DNA from 3 places in the Lentibacillus juripiscarius genome. Region 3 is predicted to be linked to each of the others. Evidence: riboswitches for the same ligand, from Rfam matches in the RefSeq annotation. Region 3 holds a riboswitch; each other region holds the start of a gene.

Evidence for each region. Region 3 has a riboswitch for preQ1 ahead of queF (preQ(1) synthase). Riboswitches for the same ligand answer to the same signal wherever they lie in the genome.
Region 1: linked by a shared signal. The riboswitch ahead of queC (7-cyano-7-deazaguanine synthase QueC) and the one ahead of queF (preQ(1) synthase) in region 3 are both predicted to bind preQ1.
Region 2: linked by a shared signal. The riboswitch ahead of ACFSUO_RS02025 (QueT transporter family protein) and the one ahead of queF (preQ(1) synthase) in region 3 are both predicted to bind preQ1.

What each region holds. Positions count from the first base shown of each region.
Region 1 covers NZ_JBHUNA010000023.1:10,029-13,299, reverse strand. The annotation lists gene ACFSUO_RS11190 (glycerol dehydrogenase) at 1-840, opposite strand, end outside; gene ACFSUO_RS11185 (hypothetical protein) at 960-1,322, opposite strand; PreQ1 riboswitch class I at 1,385-1,429, shown strand; gene queC (7-cyano-7-deazaguanine synthase QueC) at 1,513-2,175, shown strand; gene ACFSUO_RS11175 (6-pyruvoyl trahydropterin synthase family protein) at 2,172-2,609, shown strand; gene queE (7-carboxy-7-deazaguanine synthase QueE) at 2,606-3,271, shown strand, end outside.
Region 2 covers NZ_JBHUNA010000003.1:168,072-171,342, reverse strand. The annotation lists gene ACFSUO_RS02035 (hexameric tyrosine-coordinated heme protein) at 1-106, shown strand, start outside; gene ACFSUO_RS02030 (DegV family protein) at 233-1,084, opposite strand; PreQ1 riboswitch class I at 1,277-1,321, shown strand; gene ACFSUO_RS02025 (QueT transporter family protein) at 1,328-1,828, shown strand; gene ACFSUO_RS02020 (cell wall hydrolase) at 2,106-2,540, shown strand; gene ACFSUO_RS02015 (DUF1360 domain-containing protein) at 2,829-3,200, opposite strand.
Region 3 covers NZ_JBHUNA010000038.1:45,207-48,477, forward strand. The annotation lists gene ACFSUO_RS14405 (branched-chain amino acid aminotransferase) at 1-288, shown strand, start outside; gene ACFSUO_RS14410 (queuosine precursor transporter) at 427-1,029, opposite strand; gene queF (preQ(1) synthase) at 1,145-1,642, opposite strand; PreQ1 riboswitch class I at 1,735-1,781, opposite strand; gene ACFSUO_RS14420 (proline dehydrogenase family protein) at 1,993-2,991, opposite strand; gene ACFSUO_RS14425 (hypothetical protein) at 3,271-3,271, opposite strand, start outside.

The DNA of each region.
Region 1 (3,271 bases), on a different contig from region 3:
ACCAAAAGCAACTTTTTCACCGTGTGTTAAGTGATGAATTTCGCCATCAAGTGCTGTGAATCCATTATGAATAGCATGAGCCGCAGCCAAACCACCACTTTCAAAACCTAAACCACTAAGGAGCGTATTTGCCTCAATAATCTCCTCAAGTGCCGGGGTTACGACTTTCGCTTTTGCGGATTCATATGCCAAATGACCATATCTAAATAAGGTTTCTTCACATTTTTCAGCAATCGCCTTAGCAGCTATAGTGGTTGTTCCTCCCGCCTGGTTACTTCCACCAAAATTAATTACTGCTCTTGCTTCAATCCATGTGGCCATTGCGTCTGCTATACCCGATGTCAACAGACGTGGAGGTGCTTCTGAAATAACATGTGAATCCAAAAGAATCAAATTTGGATTATGATTATAAAAACGATATGATTCAAAAACACCTTCGTCCGAATAAACCACCGACAATGCACTTGTTGGGGCATCAGCAGACGCAGCAGTTGGTACAATAACGGTATAAGCGTCCAGCTCGTCTGCTATCGCTTTTGATGTATCTAATGTTTTTCCTCCTCCAACACCAACAACAATCGTTGCTCCTGCACCCTTGGCTTCTTTAGAAATCCGCTTAATTTCTTCATTTGAAGCTTCACCATTAAACAGAATTTCTTCTGAGGCTATGTTTTTCTTTTTCAGTGCATCTACAACTTTATGTCCAGCAATATCCCATACGGTTTCATCAGCAATAACAACCGTTTGACTTCCAATATCCTTCAGGTAGTCCCCGATTTTCTCGATTGCATTTTTCCCTTGTACATACTTCGCGGGGCTGATAAAAATTCTTTCCGACATATTAAACATCCTTCCCTCATGGTAATTTAGCGGAATGTAAAACTTGACCAATATATATAATTCCCTAATATGTATATTTTAATGTAACGATATCTTATGGATAAACGGTACCGGTGATTTCAATGAACGATACCACAGTAATAGGGAGGTAATAAAGCAATTTCCAAAATCAGTGGAAATAGTTGAAACAGCCAATTATCAAGCATGAATCCATTGGTTTTTGGGTTAGCCAAAGTATATGCTTCAAATTGGGCGGTATTTTTTTGATCCATTCTTTTGGATACATGAGTGTAAGCGTCTGCGGTAATTTGGTAACTACCATGACCTAATCGTTCTTGTATATACTTCATGTTTGCACCAGATTCAAGTAATAGAACAGTGTGTGTGACGTAAAGAATGAATTGGTAGTCAGAACGTTGAATTATGCGAGAAGGAAGCATTGAATAAGCAGTATTTTGGCATGAAATTGGATTTGACCACATGACAGGAACTCCTCCGCATGCTAAACTAATAGGTGAAACTTAATCAAGAAATCTGCATTGATGCAGGAGAGGTTCGAAACCATCCCTCTATAAAAAACTAGGGAGACAAGACAGTGTGCTTCTTAGTGCTGTCTTTTTTTGTGGGAATCTTTGGATCTCTTTCTTTATCAATAGGGAAAGGGGAAAGGAAATGGATAATCAAAATGCAGTTGTTGTTTTCAGCGGAGGTCAGGATAGTACGACATGCCTGTTTTGGGCGCTGAAGAAGTTCGATCATGTGGAGGTAGTGACATTTCAGTATGGACAGCGTCATATTGCGGAATTGGAATGCGCAAAAGAGATTTGTGCCAGATTAAACGTCCGTCAACATCAACTGGACATGGAATTGTTAAATCAATTGGCACCAAATGCCCTAACCCGTGAGAATATTAAAATCACCGATTATGAAGGAATGCCTTCAACGTTTGTGCCCGGGCGAAATTTATTGTTTTTATCTTTTGCCGCTATTCTAGGAAAACAACTAGGTGCCAAGCATATCATTACTGGCGTAAGTGAAACAGATTTCAGTGGTTATCCCGACTGCCGCGATAGTTTTATCAAGTCACTGAATGTCACGTTGAACTTGTCAATGGATGATCAGTTCGTCTTACACACACCTTTGATGTGGCAGGATAAGTCAGAGGTATGGGAATTAAGTGATCAGCTTGGTGCATTTGAGTTTGTTAAGGAGCATACGCTGACATGTTACAACGGAATCAAGGGAGAAGGCTGTGGGGAATGCCCATCCTGCAAACTCCGTCGTAATGGATTGGAGCAATATGAAATGCGTCGGAATGATGGGGTGGTAAAATGATTCAGCAAATTTATCCTGTTCCCGAACATAATTATGCGTTTGAACTGAATAAAGACTTTCACTTTTCCGCAGCCCATTATATTGCGGATGAGAATGCCGGGAATTGTCAGTATACCCACGGTCATACGTATTTTGCGAATATAACAATCGCTGGTGACACATTGGATTCCACAGGTTTTTTAATAGACTTTAAAACGATCAAAGATTTGATACATAAACGGTTTGATCACACCACATTGAATGAGGATTCAGCTTTTTCCAGTAATCAAGGTGCTTATTTTCCAACAACCGAGGTGGTAGCAAAAACAGTTTATGAGATTATCCAGACCCGTTTAGATACCTTGGAAAATAAACCTGTTTGCTTGCAGATTTTTTTGCGTGAGACCCCGTCAAGTTATTGCATCTATCGGCCTAAAGGGGGATCAGAACGATGAAAATACCTGTACTTGAAATTTTTGGTCCAACCATTCAGGGAGAAGGAATGGTGATTGGACAAAAAACTATGTTCGTTCGAACGGCAGGCTGTGATTATTCCTGTTCATGGTGTGATTCAAAATTTACCTGGGACGGGTCGGAAAAAGAAAAAATCAGGCTGATGGAGCCGGACGAAATTTGGCAGGAATTGAATGAGCAGACGGCTGGAAACTTTGCACATGTAACAATTTCGGGCGGCAATCCAGCTTTGCTTTCCGGGTTAGGTGCTTTTGTTGACCTACTACATGAAAACAAGATAAACATTGCGCTGGAAACACAAGGGAGCAGGTGGCAGCCGTGGTTCGCCAGCATTGACGAGTTAACTCTATCACCAAAGCCGCCCAGTTCCGGAATGAAAACTAATTTTTCCATCCTTGATGACATAATTGCTAAGCTGCAGGAAAAACAAAAAGGGTCATGCAGTTTAAAGATTGTTATTTTTGATTTGGCTGATTTAGCGTATGCGAAAGAAGTGCACTTTCGGTATCCGGATGTCCCCTTATTTTTACAGGTTGGCAATGACGATATCGAAAACGTGGATGATGATGGCCTTCTTCGTTATTTGTTGAATCGGTATGATTGGTTAGTGGATCAGGTAATGGACAGTCAGGAGTTGGTAAAT
Region 2 (3,271 bases), on a different contig from region 3:
ATTAAGACCGAAATACGCAAGGAATCCGGATAGCTTAACAATGGCATCCCAAGTTATTGCAACTCACTTCCAGACAGTTGCAGCAGCTAATAATTATTGGAGGTAAGACAAGGAGACAAAAGGCTTGGCGAAGATTGCCAAGCCTTTCGCCACACAGTATTCTCAAGAGGCCTTTAAAAAACAGTGCGGTATCACTATCCCAGGACCAGAAACACTTGAGAACCGACCGTTCCTAAACTTCTAAACCTGCAATTCCAAAGCCCCCAGGTCCTGCATGAGTAGAAATCATAGCCCCTGCCTGCATCCATTTTACATGTTTGAATCCTTTTTCTTTTGCAATTTCATCCATCCGCTTCTTGATACTTTCATCAAGTCCGATCGAGTATTGAAAATAGAGTTGTTCTCGATCAATATCATATTGATTTAAATAATCCTGTAAAAGTTTTTCCGCAACTGCACTCATTTTCCCACGATATTTTTTTGTGGAAACAAGTTTTCCTTCAACTAATTCAATGCGTGGCTTTAATTTTAATAAAGCACCTCCGAGATAAGCCATATTGCTGACGCGTCCGCCTGCTTTTAGAAATTCTAAGCTGCCAGGAACAAATGCAAGCCTTGATTTAGGAACGATTGCTTCCATTTCTTCAATTAAACTACCAGGTTCAATCGAAGGATTTTTCTCTAACAAGTTGACAGCATACATAACAATAGCAGCTAATCCACCTGTGACGTTCAAAGCATCAATGAGATAAAGATCCTCAAAGTCCTCTGAGGCGAGTATCGCATTTTGGAAGGAGGAGGATGCCTTTGACGTATAGCCAATGTGAATAATAATACAATCGGGAAAATCCGCTCTTATCTTCGTGAAAAAATCGTGATACTCGTGGGCATTTGTCGATGTTGTAGAGGGGATTTTTTTGGTGCGATCATAATAGTCATAAATATCCTCTACGGGTAACGTCCCATCAAAATAATCCTGCCCATCCATAATGACATGCATTGGGACCACTTGAATGGCATGTTTTCGAGTCAAATCCCTTGGTAAATCCGCTCCACTCTCTGTCGATAAAATAATTCTTCTCATCATACATCCCCTTTGAAAAAGTGTTACCGTTCGTCTGAATTGTTCGTTCTATTTTAACCATACATTAAAGGAAAAAGCCATTCATACAGGGTGTACCACATCAGATATCCTGATTATTTTTCAAAAATCTACTGAAAACCCTTTGCATATTCCTTGCATCCGGGTATAATAAAGTCGTTTGGGACCTGTATCCAAACCGTGGTTCGAAACCATCCCACGATAAAAAACTAGGGAGGAATACGATTGAATATCAAAACACTTGCCGCCAATGCACTTGTGGCTGCAGCTTATGTCACTGTGTCATTGGTCGCCGCGCCGATTGCGTTCTCGAACATTCAGTTTCGAATTCCGGAAATTTTTAACCATCTCGTTGTCTTCAACAAGAAATATTTTTTCGGTATTGTACTGGGCGTCCTCTTGACCAATTTATTCTCCCCAACCGGGGTTTTTGACTTGACATTTGGGGTAGCCCACTCAGCACTATCGCTCGGAATCGTTATACTTCTAGCAAAATTTATTAAACATAAATTGACTCTGCTCATCATCAACACAATTGTATTTACGTTTAATATGTTTATTATAGCATTCGAGCTTTATCTGGCCGCCGACTTGCCATTTCTGCTCACATGGCTGACGACAGCTGCGGGTGAATTCGGCATCATGGCTCTCGGAATCCCAGTTATGTATGTACTGAACAAGAAACTGAATTTCAATCATATTATGGAAAAGAATGAATTAAGTTAATCCGCGTTAGGAGGGTGTTCCGAACCATATGGTTCGGAACACTTTTTATTGGCTGTTTTCTTCATGAGTGCTACCTTATATAAACATCAGTGTGAGTGGAAACTAGTCGTCGTCAATTGATATATTAGGATACTCCTCTTATATAATCCTCAGATATAGCACGATCTTGTTTAAGTATAGATGGCGCATCAAAAAATTTTTGCATTGGGAAAAACAAAAATAGCAGAAAATATAACACAGTTGGCTTTTTTTCATACACTATTTTTGGGGTGAAAAAATGCCATTCATTAAATACACAAGTAAAGACGTTGACCTAATGGCTAGGATGATGAGAGCGGAAGCCGTTGGTGAAGGAAGAATAGGAATGCTGTCTGTCGGAAATGTAATTGTTAATCGTGCGAAAGCGGATTGTTTAGATTTTACAGATGTAAGAACAGCACGGGAAGTTATTTATCAAGTGCAAGGAGGAAATTATTCGTTTGAAGCTGTTCAAAAAGGCAGTATGTTTTATCGACCGGCACGGGAAACTGAGCGTAGATTAGCAAGAAAGAATTTGAAATATTGGAGACGACATCCATCGAAATATTCGCTTTGGTATTTCAATCCATATGGTCCATGTCCTTCCACATGGTACGGTCAACCTTTTACCGGTCAATATAAAAATCATTGTTTTTATGAACCAGCAGCCGGAACATGTGCCAGTGTTTATTAAGTGAAGGATGCGGCTGCGGGGATTTTGGTCATACAAGCAACTATGATTGTTACATTAACCAAAAAATACCAATAAGGCGACTATTCGGAGCCTACACCAACTCCGGAAGTTTGAAACTAGAAAGCGAGCTCTTCCCAGTATAGGGAAGGCTCGCTTTTTCAACCCTTCTTGAACCATTATAACCAAACGAGTATACAGCTGTTCGTTTTCCAACCTTAAGCCAATTCATAAAGTGGTGCATGTTGTTCATGTTGACAGCAGATCTAACAGGGATAGGCCGACAGCAACTTATTTCAATTCTTTTGCTTCTTCATCATACAACGCAGTGCGTTTAATATTCACACCCACAAATGACTCAAGGATTGCCTGACCGCCGGCAATTGCCAGGACAAGGATTATATACTGGGCGATATCGGGAATCCACAAATATATCATACCGAGAAATATCGCGCTCCAGATTCCTGCACACCAATAACAGGTCAGAAGGTAGCCGATTTTGGATTTGGGTACCATCTTTGTTTCTTTTTGTGAGATCTTCTTTTTTGTTAAAAAGGGTTTGCGGATAAATTCGGTTATTTTATCGAAAACGATTAAGTGTGTCAGCCGGTAGCTGGCAAGTATAAGCATGATAAAAGCCATCCAGGTTAATTCCAATTCCATATGTAAGACAGATCCTTCCGATTTTTCACCTTAGCCTTACCGTAATAGAGAATCTTAATCAGGGACTCGAT
Region 3 (3,271 bases):
GTTCCGGTTGAGGAGCGTAAACTTTCCATGGATGAAGTATTCCAGGCGCATCAGGAAGGCAAGCTGGAAGAAGCATTCGGCGCAGGAACCGCGGCTGTTATTTCGCCAATCGGACAACTCGTCTGGGGCGAGCACCATCTTGATATCAACAGCGGCAAAACGGGTGCTATCGCTAAACAGCTGTATGATACCCTGACCGGCATCCAGTATGGCAAAACCATGGATCCATTTGGCTGGGTAGTACCAGTGGAGGAACAAGATAAGCAGACGTTGAAAGCTACCGTGTGAACGGGAAAGTCCCGATTAGAAAAGAGTCGCACGGCGTATATCGAAGACAGCAGAAAAAGGTAAAAAACCCCCCTGGCACGATAGAGATGCCAGGGGTTTTGTTTGGTTGGCTTTCTCGGCGAGGGGGGGGTTCGGCAATCATCTTTTCCGACCTGCCGTCTTGACAAGCAGATACACAATCGGGGTATCGATCAGTGCAATTCCTAGCTTGACCAGATACTGCGTGACGACCATGCCGGCCAGTACTGAAAATGGAACAATTCCCCAGAAAGCGACGGTGATGAACAAAACAGTATCAATAAGCTGGCTCGTCATCGTCGATAAATTGTTGCGAAGCCAAAGCTTTGATTCACCGTGTCTTGCTTTTAGACGGTGGAAAATGCTTACGTCAAGGTTCTGGCTTGCGATATACGAGATCAGACTTGCCGCAATCACCCTGAAACTCCCGCCGAGCACTGTTTCAAATTCCGCTTGTAATGCGAAATCAGAGGCGGCCGGCAGCTGAATTGCTACAAAAATGAACCCAAGTGCAATCACCTGTGTCAGGAAGCCCGCCTGAACCGTCCTCCTTGCAGCGTCCTTGCCATAGACCTCCCCAATAACATCGGTAATCAGATAAGTGACGACATATACAATCACAGCTGCAGGCAGGACGACTCCCCCGATGCTGAACAGCTTCACACCTAAAATATTGGATAATAATAACAATCCCACAAATAATGCGTTCAAATATACAAACATCCAGCCTCTCCCTTTCGTTGCTCTATCACGTTATATTGGACCGGTACTCTGACTATATTGCAGGGATTTGCCGGTCACTTAGAGCAGGAACGAAAGGATTCCAAGCCACCCTCTATTACCGGTTGTCGATTTTTTCCGGGTACAGATCATGATTCATGAGCCGATGCGCGGCCATCTCCTCAAATCGTGTGCCAGGCTTCCCGTAATTGCAAAATGGATCGATGGAGATGCCGCCGCGTGGTGTGAATTTTCCCCACACTTCGATATAACGCGGGTCCATCAAATCTATCAGATCGTTCATGATAATATTCATACAGTCTTCGTGAAAATCACCGTGATTACGGAAACTGAACAGATAGAGTTTCAAAGATTTGCTTTCGACCATTTTGGCATCCGGGATATAGCTGATATAAACAGTACCAAAGTCCGGCTGATTCGTTTTCGGGCAAAGTGTCGTAAATTCAGGGCAATTGAATTTGACAAAATAATCCCGGTTCGGGTGCTGGTTTTCGAATGTCTCAAGAACTTCCGGCGTGTAATCAAACTGATACGTGGTGCCCTGGTTACCCAACAGGGACAGTTCCCCCAGATTTTCATCGCGTTTTCCTGTCATGGAATAACCTCCTTCCAGTGTAAAGTGCGTGTTCAACCTTTTAAAATAAAAAAACCACGGCCTAAGGCACATGGTTTTCGCATCACAGTCATCTGTCCTTAGTTTTTTAGAGAGGGTTGAAGCTAAGAACCTCTTCCGTCCGATCAAACGGATATGCAATTATCCAGTTCACGGAATCTATCATATATCGGAAAACGACACATGTCAATGCACGCGAAAATAATAGCTAGGTGAATCTGTTAGCCACCCCGGCCCGGATATACCGTTTAAACTATACACAAGCTGCAAAAAATCATGAGAACCTTAGAAGCCACTCATTTCCAATTTATGGTGGGACAAGGAGCCTGTCTCTATTTTTTTCTGCGCCAAAGGGTGAGGGCGGTTGCGGCTGCTATGGCTGTTCCGGCGATGACGGGGCCTTTTTTCAGCCTATTATCCTCAGTGTACAGGGCATCTTTCATAATCAGGTTCATATTTTGTGGGCGTTCGGCCAGGCGGCGCATAAAATAGCCGAACCAGTCATCACCAAACGGGATGTACGTGCAGAAATTATATCCGTTCTCTGCCAATTTATCCTGCATATCATTACGAAAACCGTAGAGCATCTGGAATTCAAACTTATCCGTTCCGATGGCATTCTCATCTACAAACGCTTTCAATTCATTGATAATATGGTGGTCATGGGTCGCAATGGATGTAAACGTGTTGCCCAGCAGGCGCTGTTTGGCCAGTTTAATAAAATTACGGTCAATATCCTGCTTATCCGAAAACGCGACCTCTTCACTTTCCTTATACGCCCCTTTAACAAGCCTGATGCGCATATCCTTCAGCCTGCTCAGGTCCTCTTCCGCTCTATAAAGATACGACTGGATTACGGTTCCAACATTGTCATAATGCTCACGCAGCTCGTTCAATACATCCAGCGTCGCCTCATAATGGGAATAGTCTTCCATATCAATATTGACGAAAATAGAATACTGTTTTGCCGTATCAAGAATGTCTTTCATGTTTGCAATGCAGTAATCCTGGTCAATATCCAGTCCCAGCTGGGTCAACTTTACCGATAAGTGGCAATCCAGATTCTGCTTATTAATTGTATCCAGAATAGCAAGAATTTGCTCTTTGGCCTGGTTCGCTTCACCTTTATCGGATACAAATTCCCCAAGATTATCAAGGGTGCAGCTGATGCCTTTCGCATTCTGTTCCTTCACAGCATCGACCACACTCTGAATAGTGGTTCCTGCGACAAATTTGTCAGCACCAAGGACGAATCCCCATTTTTTCGCCTGTGCATTTAAGAATTTACTATTTGATAAACCGATAAAAAAATCCCGTGTCACATTCGTCATGCTGAAAACTCCTTCAGTCCCAATTTTATATGTCTGTTCCGTGCAACCGCATTCATCTTTATTAAAAAAATGGCCGCATACTATAACTGTAATCTATCATTTTTTCACAAATCTATTATACTACAAAAATAGACAAAAATTAATATATTTTTTCAAAAAGTAACTGAGATACGTGAGGCGAGTTGTGTTTGTTGTGGAATCGTTCGTTGAGTAAACAGCAATCCTTCCTGTACTGCGAGGCCGGTACGTGACAGCCTGGTTAAAAACTACCCGACATAAT